Pseudovibrio sp. Tun.PSC04-5.I4: one gene and its partners. The protein of the gene in region 1 binds, or shares a complex with, the protein of each later gene. Links are inferred from orthologs where the notes say so. Each region holds a gene or a part of one and is shown on either strand. Other genes may lie near its edges.

The links.
Region 2: the proteins of accD (region 1) and accB are in contact, whole or in part, in a solved structure (PDB 8UXZ), measured with the Escherichia coli proteins. The link is inferred for Pseudovibrio sp. Tun.PSC04-5.I4 from one-to-one orthologs.
Region 3: the proteins of accD (region 1) and accC are in contact, whole or in part, in a solved structure (PDB 8UXZ), measured with the Escherichia coli proteins. The link is inferred for Pseudovibrio sp. Tun.PSC04-5.I4 from one-to-one orthologs.
Region 4: the proteins of accD (region 1) and BLS62_RS20355 are in contact, whole or in part, in a solved structure (PDB 8UXZ), measured with the Escherichia coli proteins. The link is inferred for Pseudovibrio sp. Tun.PSC04-5.I4 from one-to-one orthologs.

What each region holds. Positions count from the first base shown.
Region 1 is NZ_FNLB01000006.1:2,991,927-2,995,641, forward strand. What follows is about bases 776-3,715. They hold accD (acetyl-CoA carboxylase, carboxyltransferase subunit beta), read left to right. Parts: upstream 776-1,755; coding sequence 1,756-2,676; downstream 2,677-3,715. Other genes in these bases: trpA (tryptophan synthase subunit alpha), read left to right, coding at 853-1,683; BLS62_RS19165 (bifunctional folylpolyglutamate synthase/dihydrofolate synthase), read left to right, coding at 2,782-3,715. Outside these bases: trpS (tryptophan--tRNA ligase), read left to right, coding at 1-543.
Region 2 is NZ_FNLB01000006.1:1,788,444-1,792,202, forward strand. What follows is about bases 776-3,759. They hold accB (acetyl-CoA carboxylase biotin carboxyl carrier protein), read left to right. Parts: upstream 776-2,030; coding sequence 2,031-2,489; downstream 2,490-3,759. Other genes in these bases: BLS62_RS13340 (DsbA family protein), read left to right, coding at 776-1,504; accC (acetyl-CoA carboxylase biotin carboxylase subunit), read left to right, coding at 2,504-3,759. Outside these bases: BLS62_RS13335 (M48 family metalloprotease), read left to right, coding at 1-703; more of BLS62_RS13340, read left to right, coding at 761-775. UniProt on the Escherichia coli protein: This protein is a component of the acetyl coenzyme A carboxylase complex; first, biotin carboxylase catalyzes the carboxylation of the carrier protein and then the transcarboxylase transfers the carboxyl group to form malonyl-CoA.
Region 3 is NZ_FNLB01000006.1:1,790,313-1,793,905, forward strand. Bases 1-2,818 are described here. They hold accC (acetyl-CoA carboxylase biotin carboxylase subunit), read left to right. Parts: upstream 1-634; coding sequence 635-2,002; downstream 2,003-2,818. Other genes in these bases: accB (acetyl-CoA carboxylase biotin carboxyl carrier protein), read left to right, coding at 162-620; aat (leucyl/phenylalanyl-tRNA--protein transferase), read left to right, coding at 2,036-2,707; BLS62_RS13360 (DUF2155 domain-containing protein), read right to left, coding at 2,740-2,818. In the rest of the region: more of BLS62_RS13360, read right to left, coding at 2,819-3,285; BLS62_RS13365 (mechanosensitive ion channel family protein), read left to right, coding at 3,521-3,593. UniProt on the Escherichia coli protein: This protein is a component of the acetyl coenzyme A carboxylase complex; first, biotin carboxylase catalyzes the carboxylation of the carrier protein and then the transcarboxylase transfers the carboxyl group to form malonyl-CoA.
Region 4 is NZ_FNLB01000006.1:3,232,247-3,235,831, forward strand. Bases 264-3,073 are described here. They hold BLS62_RS20355 (acetyl-CoA carboxylase carboxyltransferase subunit alpha), read right to left. Parts: upstream 2,242-3,073; coding sequence 1,285-2,241; downstream 264-1,284. Other genes in these bases: BLS62_RS20350 (L,D-transpeptidase family protein), read right to left, coding at 264-1,042; BLS62_RS20360 (DUF3108 domain-containing protein), read right to left, coding at 2,420-3,073. Also shown: more of BLS62_RS20350, read right to left, coding at 1-263; more of BLS62_RS20360, read right to left, coding at 3,074-3,283. UniProt on the Escherichia coli protein: Component of the acetyl coenzyme A carboxylase (ACC) complex. First, biotin carboxylase catalyzes the carboxylation of biotin on its carrier protein (BCCP) and then the CO(2) group is transferred by the carboxyltransferase to acetyl-CoA to form malonyl-CoA.

The DNA of each region.
Region 1 (3,715 bases):
CCTAATCCTGAGCCAACTCATGATGCACCGGAAGAAATCTTCTTCCCAATCACAGAGCCAATGATCGCTGGTCCAGCAACCCGCATCATGAGCTTGCGTGATGGTAACAAGAAGATGTCCAAGTCTGACCCTTCTGATCTTTCCCGCATCAACCTGACAGATGATCAGGATACGATTGCGAAGAAGATCAAAAAGGCAAAGACTGATCCGGAAGCCTTGCCAAGTGAAGTTGATGGTTTGAAAGACCGCGCTGAAGCTGACAACCTTGTTGGCATCTACGCTGCACTGGCAGGCCGCACAAAAGCTGATGTTTTGGTAGAGTTTGGCGGACAACAGTTCTCAGCATTCAAGCCGGCCCTTTCTGAGCTTGCCGTTGAAAAGCTGGCACCAATGAACAGTGAAATGCGCCGCCTGATGGATGATCCAAGCACAATCGATGCTGTTCTCAGGGACGGTTCTGAACGTGCTGCTGCGATTGCTGAGCCCGTTCTGCATGATGTTCGTCGCATCATTGGCTTCCTTGAAAGCCGCCGGGGCGCGTAAGGTTCAATATCAATATTGAGAGAGCCGTGGATCATCTGCGGCTTTTTCTGTTTTCGGGTTCAACCTTTGGTTTCCAATGCAACTAAAGAAAGATCCGAAAACGCAATAGATTACTTGACGTATTGGTTAATTCGCGGCCTAAGAGGCCTATATCGCTGGATATTTTCTGTGGCCGTGCTTATTTCGCAGAAAATTGACCGGAAATGCGCTCTATTTGCGCTGTGTTTATTGACAGAGGGCTAGTTGCACCCCTACATCCTTGCTGATTGATAGGTGGGGCTTCCCCCAATACATCAGATGGTCGGATTAATGATTGAAACTCGTATTGATCGACGGTTCGCTAAGCTCAAGGCTGAAGGACGTCCTGCACTCGTAACCTTTATTACAGCAGGAGACCCGGACCTCGCCACCTCACAGGCTATTTTGGATGCACTTCCAGAAGCTGGAAGTGACGTTATTGAGCTTGGAATGCCGTTTTCCGACCCTATGGCTGAAGGTGTGCCAATCCAGCTCGCGACGCAGCGGTCTCTGGGCAATGGCCACACCATGAATAAAACGCTCCAAATGGTGCGTGATTTCCGACAGAAAGACAACGAAACACCAATCGTTCTGATGGGGTACTACAACCCTATTTTCGTACGTGGTAGTGCAGCTTTTGTGAAAGAAGCTCGCGAAGCTGGTGTTGATGGTCTGATTGTTGTTGATGTGCCTGCTGAAGCAGATGACGAACTCTGCATTCCGGCAATTGAAGGCGGTATAAACTTTATCCGCCTAACCACACCAACAACTGATGACAAACGTTTGCCGACTGTTCTCGCCAATACTTCTGGTTTCGTTTACTACGTTTCCGTTACTGGTGTGACCGGCGCAGCAGCTGCTGATACGGCAGATGTTGCGAAGGCAGTCGGGCTTATCAAATCCCACACCGATCTTCCTGTTGCTGTTGGTTTTGGCATCAAAACCGCAGAACAGGCTGAAAAAATTGGCAAATACGCTGACGGTGTTGTGGTTGGCTCTATCCTTGTTGAGGCTATTCGGAAGAGCCTTGACGAAAACGGTAAGGCCACAAATCAGACACAAGCTGCTGTTACCGACCTTGTGAACTCACTACGTGTGGGTGTAGAAAAAGCTCGGAAATAAGCATTGCTTTACGTATGGCCCTTTTAATGGTCATTAAAAATTGAAAACGAAATTAGAGACAGGCGGCTGCCCGTGAACTGGATTAATAACGTTGTTCGGCCGAAAATCCGCAGCTTTCTTGAAAAGCGCGAAACGCCGGAAAACCTTTGGATCAAGTGCCCTGAAACCGGCGAGATGGTGTTTCACCGCGACTTGGAGGCAAACCAGTGGGTTGTGCCGAATTCCAACTTTCACATGCGGATCACCAGCAAGAAGCGCTTAGAGTACTTCTTCGATAATGGTGAATTCACGAAGATCGAGACTCCAGAAGTCGCTATCGACCCGCTGAAGTTCCGCGACCAACGCAAGTATGTTGACCGTCTGAAAGACGCAAAAGCCAAGACCGAGCTTGATGACTCCGTTTTGGTTGCGACTGGTAAGGTCAACGGCTACGACATGACGACTGCTGTGCAGGACTTTGCCTTTATGGGTGGTTCTCTTGGTATGGCAGCTGGTGAAGCTATCATTCGCGGCATCGAAGTTGCTCTCGAGAAGAAAACACCATTCGTTATGTTTGCTGCTTCTGGTGGCGCACGGATGCAGGAAGGTATCCTGTCACTGATGCAGCTGCCACGCACAACGGTTGCCGTGCAGATGCTTCGTGAAGCTGGGTTGCCGTACATTGTGGTTCTCACCAACCCAACAACGGGCGGTGTTACAGCTTCCTACGCGATGCTTGGCGATGTGCAGATTGCAGAACCGAATGCATTGATCGGCTTTGCTGGCCAGCGCGTGATTGAACAGACAATTCGCGAGAAACTGCCAGAAGGCTTCCAGCGTTCTGAATACCTTCGTGATCACGGCATGATCGATATGGTCGTTCACCGTCATGACATGAAAGAAACTATTTCCAAACTGTGTAACCTGCTGTTGAAGCGGGAGACTTTGCTGCCAGAGCTTAACGAAGAGCCTGTTGAAGCGGAAGTAAGCACAGAGGTTGCGGTAACCTCCTAAGCTCTTACTGCTTGTGGACTTACGCATTGAATTTTAAAGTCCGGCATAATCGTGCCGGACTTTTTCTTTATCTGGATGTCCTACGAGATTTGAAAGCGGATCAAAATGAACAAAATCAATGCCGCCCTTGATCGTCTGATGAAACTTCATCCCGATGAGATTAATTTGTCTCTAGACCGCATGCTTCGCATTTTAAAGGCGCTGGGGAGCCCTGAGAAGAGCGTTCCACCAATCTTTCATATCGCAGGGACGAACGGCAAAGGTTCAACTGGTGCCTCCATCAGGGCACTGCTAGAGGCGCAAGGGAAACGAGTTCACGTTTATTCGTCTCCACATCTGGTTCGCTTTAATGAGCGCATACGGTTGGGGTCAACTGGCAAGTTCGTCGACGACGATGCATTACTTGTGGCCATTGAACGGGTTGAAAAAGCCAATGGCGGAGAAGAGCTCACCTTCTTTGAGGCAACGACAGCGGTGGCATTTTGCCTTTTTGCAGATACGCCCGCTGATTATCTCGTTCTGGAAGTTGGTTTGGGTGGTGTTTTGGATGCAACCAATGTCATTGAAAAACCACTGGTGAGTGTGATTACGCCAATCTCCAAGGATCACGAAAACTTTTTGGGTAACAGCCTTGAAGGGATCGCGCTGGAAAAAGCGGGAATTATCAAACCCGGATGCCCTGTGGTGGTTGGACCACAGACCGATGCTATTCGCGATTTAATTGAAAACACGGCTGGACGTCTTCGTGCTCCAGTTTGGTTTCAGGGTCAGGAGTTTTCCGCCTGGGACGAGGGGGGACGGCTCGTTTATCAAGATGAGTTGGGCCTGTTAGATTTGTCTCCACCAAAGCTTGCCGGCTTCCATCAAATCTCAAACTCCGGCCTGGCACTTGCAGCGATCCGCGCAGCAGGCTTGCTTGAGGGAGATGATGCGCAAAACGTTTGCGACAAGGCACTCCGCTCCATCAATTGGCCAGCGCGGATGCAGCCGCTTTATGAAGGCGCGTTGTTTGATGAGCTTCCGAAAAACTGTGAAATCT
Region 2 (3,759 bases), 1.2 Mb from region 1 along the record:
TCGCGCGCGTTTTAACGCTTTGCAGACCAAGGCTCAAAAGGGTAAGTACTTCGACAAGGCCGATTCAAAACAGCTGCAACTGAAGCATGACATGGTCAAAGCAAAGCTTTTAGCCTTCACCAGTCATAAGAACACAGTTTATCGCGCCTACCCGGAAAAAGACAAAAGCCTGCCAGCGCAGTATGCCCGCGCAATTGCAAGCATGCGCTCCGAAAGACCGGCAAAGGCTGTCAAAAAAATTGACGCATTGATCGCCAAGATTCCAAATTATCCGTATTTTTATGAAATCAAGGGCCAGGCATTGCTTGAAGGTGGCAAACCAAAATCGTCTATTGCTCCCTTCCGGAAAGCTCTTTCCCTCTACCCCGGCAACCCGCAGTTTGAAATATGGCTTGGGTTCGCCATGGTTGCATCAAACGACAAAAAACATCTAAAGGAAGCCAAAAAGATCCTTAGCAGCGCCCTGCGAAAAGACAAATATTCCATGACTGGATATTCGCAACTCGCCATTGCAAATGCGCGCTTGGGAGATATTGCAGGAGCAGATTTGGCGACCGCTCAAAGTCATATGGCACGTGGAGATACCCGCAATGCACAACGCTATGCGAAGCGTGCTCAAAAAAAGTTGAAGGTTGGCTCGCCTGCTTGGCAACAAGCTGATGATATACTGTCAGTCAAAGTGTTCCAGGGAGCACGTCGTTAAAGCGAAAAGATCGAGCCAAAATACCAATAAAGCCCAAACAGGGCCACAGGAGACGTCATGATTAAGTTTATTCGCCGTGCTGCTATTACATGCGCAGCGACACTGGCCCTGCTGCCAGCAACATTTTCGGCGCAGGCAGAAACGGTGAACCGTGCTGAAGTCGAAACAATCATCAAGGAATATTTGGTTGCGAACCCGGAAATCGTTTTGGAAGCTCTTCAGGAGTTGGATAAACGCCGTGTTGCAGATGAGGAAACCGCACGTAAGTCCTCAATTTCAGGTCTCTCTGATGAAATCTACAACAGCGAAAACCAAGTCGTTCTGGGCAACCCGGATGGCGACGTCACTCTGGTTGAACTGTTTGACTATAACTGTGGGTACTGCAAACGCGCTCTTTCCGACCTTATCCGTTTGATTGACGAAGACAAAAACCTCCGTGTGGTTCTGAAAGAATTCCCTGTTCTTGGCAAACCATCTCAGGAAGCTGCACGCGTCGCCATCGCTGTTGCAGAAGTTGCTCCTGAGAAATACGAGGACTTCCACCTTGCTATGCTCGGCCAACCAGGTCGCGCTAATCTGGCCAGTAGCCTGAAAGTAGCAAAAGATCTTGGCATCTCTGATGCTGATCTGGAAAAATCCATGAAGTCAGATCGCGCGGCAGTTACTTTCCAGGAAGTTTTCTCTATTGCTGAACAGCTTGGCATCACTGGCACACCTTCATACATCCTGGGCGATGAAGTGATTGTAGGTGCAGTTGGATACGACACATTAAAGGAAAAAATTGCAGCTGAGCGCGAATAACATAGCTGCAATACAGCAATTCAACGCATTTTGGGTTGCTTTACCCTTAAGAACTTAAATCAGAGCGGACAAAGGCCTTTTCCTTAGTCCGCTCTGATCATATAAGAAGACCAGTTGATGTTTATCTGGCTGATTTTACTTTACCATTACGTCAAGTGAACAGCGCCCATTGCACTGAGAATTTGAGTTCGAATTGGGTACGTATACGCAATTTCATTTGCGTACTTTTGAGTAAATCAGAGGGAACGTTGCCCTTTTGCGCGGATAAACACGATATTGCCTTATGCGCAGCTTAGGCACAGCGGATGCATACTTTTTGAAAGTCCGCATCTCGCAAATAGAGAATTAATGGCTATCTGAGCAGGACATAGTTGACTGCTTACATAGTTCATTCAGTCAGAAGATCCTGAGTTTGCTCTGAGCAAAAGGATTTTCGCAGATAATTGACGGCCAACCTTGCTGCAAAATCGCGTTGGGGGCCAAACCGAAAGCACCTGATTGAAATCAGGGCATTTCGAACTGGACGATGAAAACGATGACGAAAGAAACTAAGTTTGATCAGGAACTGATCCGTCAGCTCGCAACTTTGCTGGACGAAACAAACCTGACCGAAATCGAAGTGGAACACAAAGACCTCCGCGTTCGTGTCGCTCGTCAGATGACATTCAGCGCAGCAGCACCGGCTCCAGTTGCCGCTCCTGTACCGGCTGCTCCTGTAGAAATTGCGGTCTCTGCTGACCCTGCGTCTCATCCAGGTGCTGTGACCTCCCCGATGGTTGGTACCGCTTACCTTGCTGCTGAACCTGGCGCTGCAAACTTTATTGAAATTGGCAAGTCCATCAAAAAGGGTGACACGATCCTGATTGTGGAAGCTATGAAAACAATGAACCAGATCCCTGCACCAAAATCTGGTACAGTTTCTGCCATTCTGGTTGACGATGGTCAGCCGGTTGAATTTGGTGAACCACTCATCATCATCGAATGACAGGCGAAATCCCTATGTTCTCAAAGATCCTCATCGCAAACCGCGGCGAGATCGCACTCCGCATCCTTCGGGCCTGTAAAGAGCTTGGCATTCGCACTGTAGCGGTCCACTCTACTGCCGACGAAGATGCAATGCATGTGCGTCTTGCTGACGAAAGTGTTTGTATCGGTCCCCCTGTTGCGCGTGACAGTTACCTCAACATTCCGCAGATTCTGGCTGCCTGTGAAATCACTGGCGCCGATGCGGTACACCCGGGGTACGGGTTCCTCTCTGAGAATGCCCGCTTTGCGGAAATTCTTGAGGCGCACGGCATTACCTTCATCGGCCCAACTTCTGAGCACATCCGTGTGATGGGCGATAAGATTCAGGCCAAGATCACGGCGATCGAACTGGGCATTCCAGTTGTACCAGGGTCCGATGGCGGCATTACCCCCGAAGACGACGTCCACGCTATTGCCAACGAGGTCGGGTATCCGGTTCTTGTAAAGGCTGCAGCAGGCGGCGGGGGCCGCGGTATGAAAGTCGCTCTAACAGCTGCTGACCTCGACGTAGCCATCTCTACAGCCCGTTCAGAATCCAAAGCTGCCTTTGGTGATGACGCTCTGTACATGGAAAAGTACCTTAGCAAACCTCGCCACATTGAGGTGCAGGTCCTTGGTGACGGTCAAGGCAACGCGGTTCACCTTGGTGAACGCGACTGTTCCTTGCAGCGTCGCCATCAGAAGGTTTTCGAAGAGTGTCCATCCCCTGCTCTGAATGAAGAGCAGCGTCATGAAATCGGCGAAATTTGTGCTGACGCCATGCGCAAGCTCAAGTATCGTGGCGCAGGCACCATCGAATTTCTCTATGAAAACAACGAGTTTTATTTCATCGAAATGAACACTCGTTTGCAGGTGGAACATCCTGTAACTGAAATGGTAACTGGCATTGACCTCGTGATCGAACAGATCCGTATCGCTGCCGGCGCAACCCTTTCAATGAGTCAGGAAGATGTACGCTTCACAGGTCACTCCATTGAGTGTCGCATCAACGCGGAACACCCACTGACCTTCGCACCGTCTCCGGGCACGATCACATACTACCACCCACCGGGTGGTTTGGGCGTGCGTGTGGATTCTGGCGTTTATCAGGGCTACAAAGTTCCTCCACACTATGACAGTCTGATCGGTAAGCTCATCGTTCATGGCCGCACGCGTGTGGAATGTATGATGCGCCTGCGCCGTGCTCTCAGCGAATTCGTGGTTGATGGTATCAACACAACGGTTCCGCT
Region 3 (3,593 bases), 1.2 Mb from region 1 along the record:
ACATAGTTGACTGCTTACATAGTTCATTCAGTCAGAAGATCCTGAGTTTGCTCTGAGCAAAAGGATTTTCGCAGATAATTGACGGCCAACCTTGCTGCAAAATCGCGTTGGGGGCCAAACCGAAAGCACCTGATTGAAATCAGGGCATTTCGAACTGGACGATGAAAACGATGACGAAAGAAACTAAGTTTGATCAGGAACTGATCCGTCAGCTCGCAACTTTGCTGGACGAAACAAACCTGACCGAAATCGAAGTGGAACACAAAGACCTCCGCGTTCGTGTCGCTCGTCAGATGACATTCAGCGCAGCAGCACCGGCTCCAGTTGCCGCTCCTGTACCGGCTGCTCCTGTAGAAATTGCGGTCTCTGCTGACCCTGCGTCTCATCCAGGTGCTGTGACCTCCCCGATGGTTGGTACCGCTTACCTTGCTGCTGAACCTGGCGCTGCAAACTTTATTGAAATTGGCAAGTCCATCAAAAAGGGTGACACGATCCTGATTGTGGAAGCTATGAAAACAATGAACCAGATCCCTGCACCAAAATCTGGTACAGTTTCTGCCATTCTGGTTGACGATGGTCAGCCGGTTGAATTTGGTGAACCACTCATCATCATCGAATGACAGGCGAAATCCCTATGTTCTCAAAGATCCTCATCGCAAACCGCGGCGAGATCGCACTCCGCATCCTTCGGGCCTGTAAAGAGCTTGGCATTCGCACTGTAGCGGTCCACTCTACTGCCGACGAAGATGCAATGCATGTGCGTCTTGCTGACGAAAGTGTTTGTATCGGTCCCCCTGTTGCGCGTGACAGTTACCTCAACATTCCGCAGATTCTGGCTGCCTGTGAAATCACTGGCGCCGATGCGGTACACCCGGGGTACGGGTTCCTCTCTGAGAATGCCCGCTTTGCGGAAATTCTTGAGGCGCACGGCATTACCTTCATCGGCCCAACTTCTGAGCACATCCGTGTGATGGGCGATAAGATTCAGGCCAAGATCACGGCGATCGAACTGGGCATTCCAGTTGTACCAGGGTCCGATGGCGGCATTACCCCCGAAGACGACGTCCACGCTATTGCCAACGAGGTCGGGTATCCGGTTCTTGTAAAGGCTGCAGCAGGCGGCGGGGGCCGCGGTATGAAAGTCGCTCTAACAGCTGCTGACCTCGACGTAGCCATCTCTACAGCCCGTTCAGAATCCAAAGCTGCCTTTGGTGATGACGCTCTGTACATGGAAAAGTACCTTAGCAAACCTCGCCACATTGAGGTGCAGGTCCTTGGTGACGGTCAAGGCAACGCGGTTCACCTTGGTGAACGCGACTGTTCCTTGCAGCGTCGCCATCAGAAGGTTTTCGAAGAGTGTCCATCCCCTGCTCTGAATGAAGAGCAGCGTCATGAAATCGGCGAAATTTGTGCTGACGCCATGCGCAAGCTCAAGTATCGTGGCGCAGGCACCATCGAATTTCTCTATGAAAACAACGAGTTTTATTTCATCGAAATGAACACTCGTTTGCAGGTGGAACATCCTGTAACTGAAATGGTAACTGGCATTGACCTCGTGATCGAACAGATCCGTATCGCTGCCGGCGCAACCCTTTCAATGAGTCAGGAAGATGTACGCTTCACAGGTCACTCCATTGAGTGTCGCATCAACGCGGAACACCCACTGACCTTCGCACCGTCTCCGGGCACGATCACATACTACCACCCACCGGGTGGTTTGGGCGTGCGTGTGGATTCTGGCGTTTATCAGGGCTACAAAGTTCCTCCACACTATGACAGTCTGATCGGTAAGCTCATCGTTCATGGCCGCACGCGTGTGGAATGTATGATGCGCCTGCGCCGTGCTCTCAGCGAATTCGTGGTTGATGGTATCAACACAACGGTTCCGCTGTTCACAGAACTTCTCGACAATCAGGATATCGCCAATGGCGCCTATGATATTCATTGGTTGGAGAAATTCTTGGAAACGCACATCGCAGCACAGAACTCAGAGAAAAACTGAGGAGATCAGTAGAGGAGCAATGACAGTTCCAGCATGGACTTAGAGATTACACCACAAATTCTGCTCAAGGCATATGCTTGTGGCATCTTTCCAATGGCTGAGACTGCGCACTCTCCTGAACTTTTCTGGATAGATCCCGAGCGGCGAGGTATCTTGCCGCTCGACTCATTTCATATCCCTAAGCGACTCTCACGGACGGTTCGCTCAGATCTCTATACAATCCGCGCATCGCGTGATTTTAACTCCATCATTTCCCTCTGCGCCACCACCACTTCAATACGCAAAGAAACATGGATCAACCCTGAAATCAGAAAGCTTTACACGGAGCTTTTTGAAATGGGGTATTGCCATACTATTGAAGTTTATAACGATGCTAAGGAGCTCGTGGGCGGCCTTTATGGTGTTTCCTTGGGCGGAGCATTCTTCGGGGAAAGCATGTTCTCACGAGCGCGAGACGCATCCAAAGTGGCACTTGTCCATCTTTACGCTCGTCTTCTCTATGGAAATTACAAGTTGCTAGATGCTCAATTCGTGACCGAGCACTTGGAGCAGTTTGGAGCTACTGAAGTTCTTAAGCAGGATTACAACACCTTGCTTGACGATGCGCTCACCGTACATGGAGATTTCAACGCACTCCCGCAAGACACGTCCGGCAAACGAATACTGGAAATAATTGCGGAGCTGCGCCCAGCAGCTCAGGCGTAATTAAGATGATTCACGCCGCAAAACAGTCAGTTTTACTGCAGTTTAGCTAGAACTTTTGGCCGGGGAAGCGGAATTTCGCCGGACGCCACAAAATCATCGCCAGCAAGGTCATCAGTTTCCGCAACAATATCAACCGCAGGGCCAGCATATCCTTCAGGCTGCGGCACTGAAGTCGATTTCCTGCAGTTAATCAACCAGATATCATAAACACTGTGCTCAACCGCGTTTACGCCAGGGTTAGATGCAAACATCCAACCACTAAAGATGCGACGCACTTTGCTATCAAGCGTCAACTCATCTACTTCAATAAACGCAGTGGTTTGTGCAGCTTCTGTCAGGGGGCGGGAGTTACAAACGCGCGGTGTCACTTGCAAGGCGCCAAATTGCACTGTTTCATCAATGTACACGTCAAACGTGGTGATCCGGCCTGTAATTTTATCGAGCCCTTTGAAGACAGCAACAGGGTTTTTGACTGGCGTCTGAGCCTGAGCAGGCACCGAAAAAGCTGCTCCGCTTATGAGTGTAGCAAGTGCGCAAAATGCGACACGCCCCAAATATTTACGCATTGTGAAACCCATAAAACCTTCCGGCAGCAATTGATTCATAAGCCCAAGCAGGTATGGGCTTAGCATTGGAATGCCGCTGGGAAAAGGCCAGAACGAGGCAAACAGACGGCAATCGCCGAGGAATCTCAGCTAACCCACAAGCGTTGCTCAGAAGTCACGGTTTATCCGACAAATACCCTGTGAATTTTACTCAAATCACATCCCCTTCTTTCTCGAAATCCTTCAGTGTCGCTGTTTTTATAGGAGGATGAACGAGTTAGCATCCAAGATAATCAAACCAATGCCGCAGCTCCAATCATCCATAAATGGCTCTTATGTCG
Region 4 (3,585 bases), 240 kb from region 1 along the record:
CGTTCTCTGATGCTTTCTTTGCAGCAGGAGGAGATTGTTCTGGAGTCAGGGCCAGCACTTTTGCCGCCTCAACATTTACAGGTGTTGCATTTGGCTCCTGTTGAGCAGCTGCATCTGTTGTTGAAGCGCCACCAAAGAATGTAGCAATCTTTTGTTTGCGACGCTTTGTGGTTTCCATCGCAATGAGGGTTGCTGCAGTTTCCCGGGCATCCTTGTTTTGTTTTTCGGCAACAGCTACGGCAATATTCTCAGGAACTGTATAGGCAGGGCATGCGCCTGTGGCGTCAAACTTATCGCCACGTCTGTCAGCTTTTGCATCAAAGACATATTGCTTGTTGCATACTTCAATTGCAGGTGGGCGTTTGGTGATTGAAAAATGATCAGAGCCACGCTTCAGCATTTTCCAGAATTCGTAATGTTCGGAGCCTGCGTTTTTCGCCATATTGACTGCTGTCATGCGAAATGGGAACGCCTGAACCTGAAATTTGCGCTGACCCCCTAGGAAGCTGTCGCGTCCCATGGCGTAGATGTCTGCAATCTGCTCGTCAGTCATGGCGTAACAGCCAGCGGAGGAACAGGCACCATGCACCATCAGGTTGGAGCCTGTGCGGTTGTGCGCGCGGTCAAACTTGTTTGGGAAGCCAAGGTTGAAGGAGAGGTAGTATGAGGAAAACGGATTCATGCGGCCGGGAGAGATATTATAAAATCCCTCTGGCGCTTGACGGTCACCCTCTTTGATTTTGGGGCCGAGTTTGCCGGACCATTTACAGATCTCGAACGTTTCCAAAAGGGCATACTGGCCAGATTTGGTTTGCTTCCAAACTTCCAGCTCTGATTCCTGCTTGAAAAGACGTACCATGATAGGAGATTTGAGCCCCATATCCTTGGAGTTCATCTTTTTAGAGAGACTTCGGCTAACGGGCTGCTGATGCTTTTCGGAGCCAAATTCTGATCCCTGACAAGCTGCTAGCGTTAAAGCCAGTGCAAGCGCAGCTGCGCGCTTTACGCTTTTGCCAGTTTTTCTCTGAAACACTGTCATCATGTGTTTGACCCACCATGCTGGGGCTATTCTGCCCGAACCCCAATCTCAACTCTACACTTAGACTATCTGGGTTAAGGTTGACGTATTCTTACCGCAGATAAGACATTAGGAGATTGAGGGGTACTCCCTGTTGATGCCCTTGCTCCCTTGCTTGATTTGATCAAACAAAAAAGGCACCAGACTTAATCTGATGCCTTTTATACAAAATTTAAGGGGGGCCTGCAATAAATCGTAGGTTCGAATCAGCTCAGTTCACGACCTATACGTAAGAACTTCTCCCGACGCTGCTTTTTCAGAGCTTCCGGGGACATGCCTGCGAACTTGCCAAGAGCTGCCTCAATGGCTGCACCAGCACGATCAATCACGATTTCTTTTGCGCGATGAGCACCGCCGATTGGCTCTTTGATGATCTCATCAATAACGCGGAAGGAAGAGAGATCTTCTGCAGTGATCTTCATATTGGTCGCAGCATCCTGTGCGCGTGTGCTGTCACGCCAAAGAATGGAAGCGCCTGCTTCTGGGGAGATCACTGAGTAGATGGAGTGCTCAAGCATCGCAACGTGGTTGGTGGTTGCAATCGCGATTGCGCCGCCGGAGCCGCCTTCACCAATAATAATGGTCACGTTTGGAACGCCAAGGCCGAGACATGCATCTGTTGAGCGTGCAATGGCTTCTGCCTGGCCGCGCTCTTCAGCGCCGATGCCAGGGTAGGCGCCTGCTGTGTCAACAAGAGAGATCACCGGAATGTTGAAGCGGTTGGCCATTTCCATGATGCGTACCGCTTTACGGTAGCCTTCTGGACGCGCCATGCCGAAATTGTGCTTCAAGCGGGTCTCGGTGTTGTGGCCCTTTTCCTGACCCAGGATAGCAACAGACTGACCGCGAAAACGACCAAACCCGGCGATGATGGCGCAATCCTCGGAGAATTTGCGATCACCTGCAAGCGGTGTGAAGTCAGAAATAAGGGTGCTGATGTAATCAAGGGAATGTGGGCGGTCTGGGTGGCGAGCCACCAAAGTTTTTTGCCAAGGCGTCAAACGCGAGTAGATGTCGGTGAGCGCTTGATCAGCTTTTTCCTGAAGACGAGTAATCTCATCTTCCACGTCAACTGCTTCACCACCTTCAGCGAGGATCTTCAGTTCCTGAACTTTGCCTTCAAGGTCGGCGACTGGTTTTTCGAATTCGAGGTAACTGCGCATATTGGATATTCACTCGTAACAATCAGCAGGCAGGACCCGCCGACGAAAAGGCGTTGGACCGCGCTATAATTTTGGCGCGACACTGGCGATAGAGGGGACGTCTGTCAAGGCTTTGCATCACAGATGTGGGTGTTTGAACCCTCTCAAACAAGAAGAACTACGAATAAAAACATGTTTCCTATCGTGAAGCTGTTTTTTTGCGCGGCTTTGCGGAGTGCGGCATGTCGAGTTCCGCAGCTTCTAAAACCAGAGTTCCGGTCGATGTAGGAATAGATACTTTGTATGGAAAAAGGATGCGTGTGTTTCCAATTGGGGCAAGCCAAGTCTCAATCTCAGCATTGTTTGCCAGGTATTGAACGGACTTGCGTTCTGGGCGATGCCCGGCAATTGGCTTCCAGCGTGCTGTACAAACAACGACTGGTCCGTTGTACCCGTTTCCAGAAACCTCGCGCACTTCCTTGAATTTCATCTTAATATCAAAGCGCGCCCAACCATCATAAATCGGCAATTCGCGGTCGCATACTGAAGGATCAAGCACTTTGGAAATGGATGGGGCACGCACAATTGCAGCGCTGAGCGGGTCCATCGCATTGAGCTTGTGTTTGCCGGTGACCTTAACGCGGGTCTTGGACGGCTTGTATTTTGGTGTGACCTGAGTGGTGCGAACATGCCCAGAGCCCTGACCCAGATTTACATAGAAATCCCGGTTGGAGGCACGGGATGCCATGGTGTAGGTGCTTGGCAGGATTTTCGCGCCCTTCATCCACCCGGTTGCCTGCGCTCCTCCTTTACCTGTGGAGAACAAGGTTCCGATACCGGCAGGCTCCATGCCGACTTTGGCAGAATAGGCGTTATCTCGCAGGATGAGCGAGAACGAGCCTTTGCCCACAGTGAAGCCTGCATAAGAAATTCTGTAGACACCACCAAGTCGCTCGGTTTTCCCCAATGCGGCTGTGGATAGTGTGCTAAATGAAAGTGCTGCGATGGCTATTACGCTCGATTTGCTAACAAAATTGCAAACCTTAGAAACTGTTACTCGCACGATACTGTACCTCCGCAGCCGCAGACATTGGTGCCTGTCAGCTTGAGAACTCAGGAAACTAAACAAAAAATTCAAAGTCATTTAAAGATGAAACTACGCAAACATGGTAACATGGTGGTTAAGAGATGTGAGTTTGTTCCAGTTTTGATTGAAAAACACGGTTCACGTCTGCAAAAGAGCTGCTAAGCCTTGACGAAATCCGCTGTACTCATTATAGCAAGCCAACTTTTCCGTACAGGGCCGGAAGTGGTACCGCCGGACATTCGTGTTCGCGACCTGCCGGTTTTAACAGAATGCGCCCA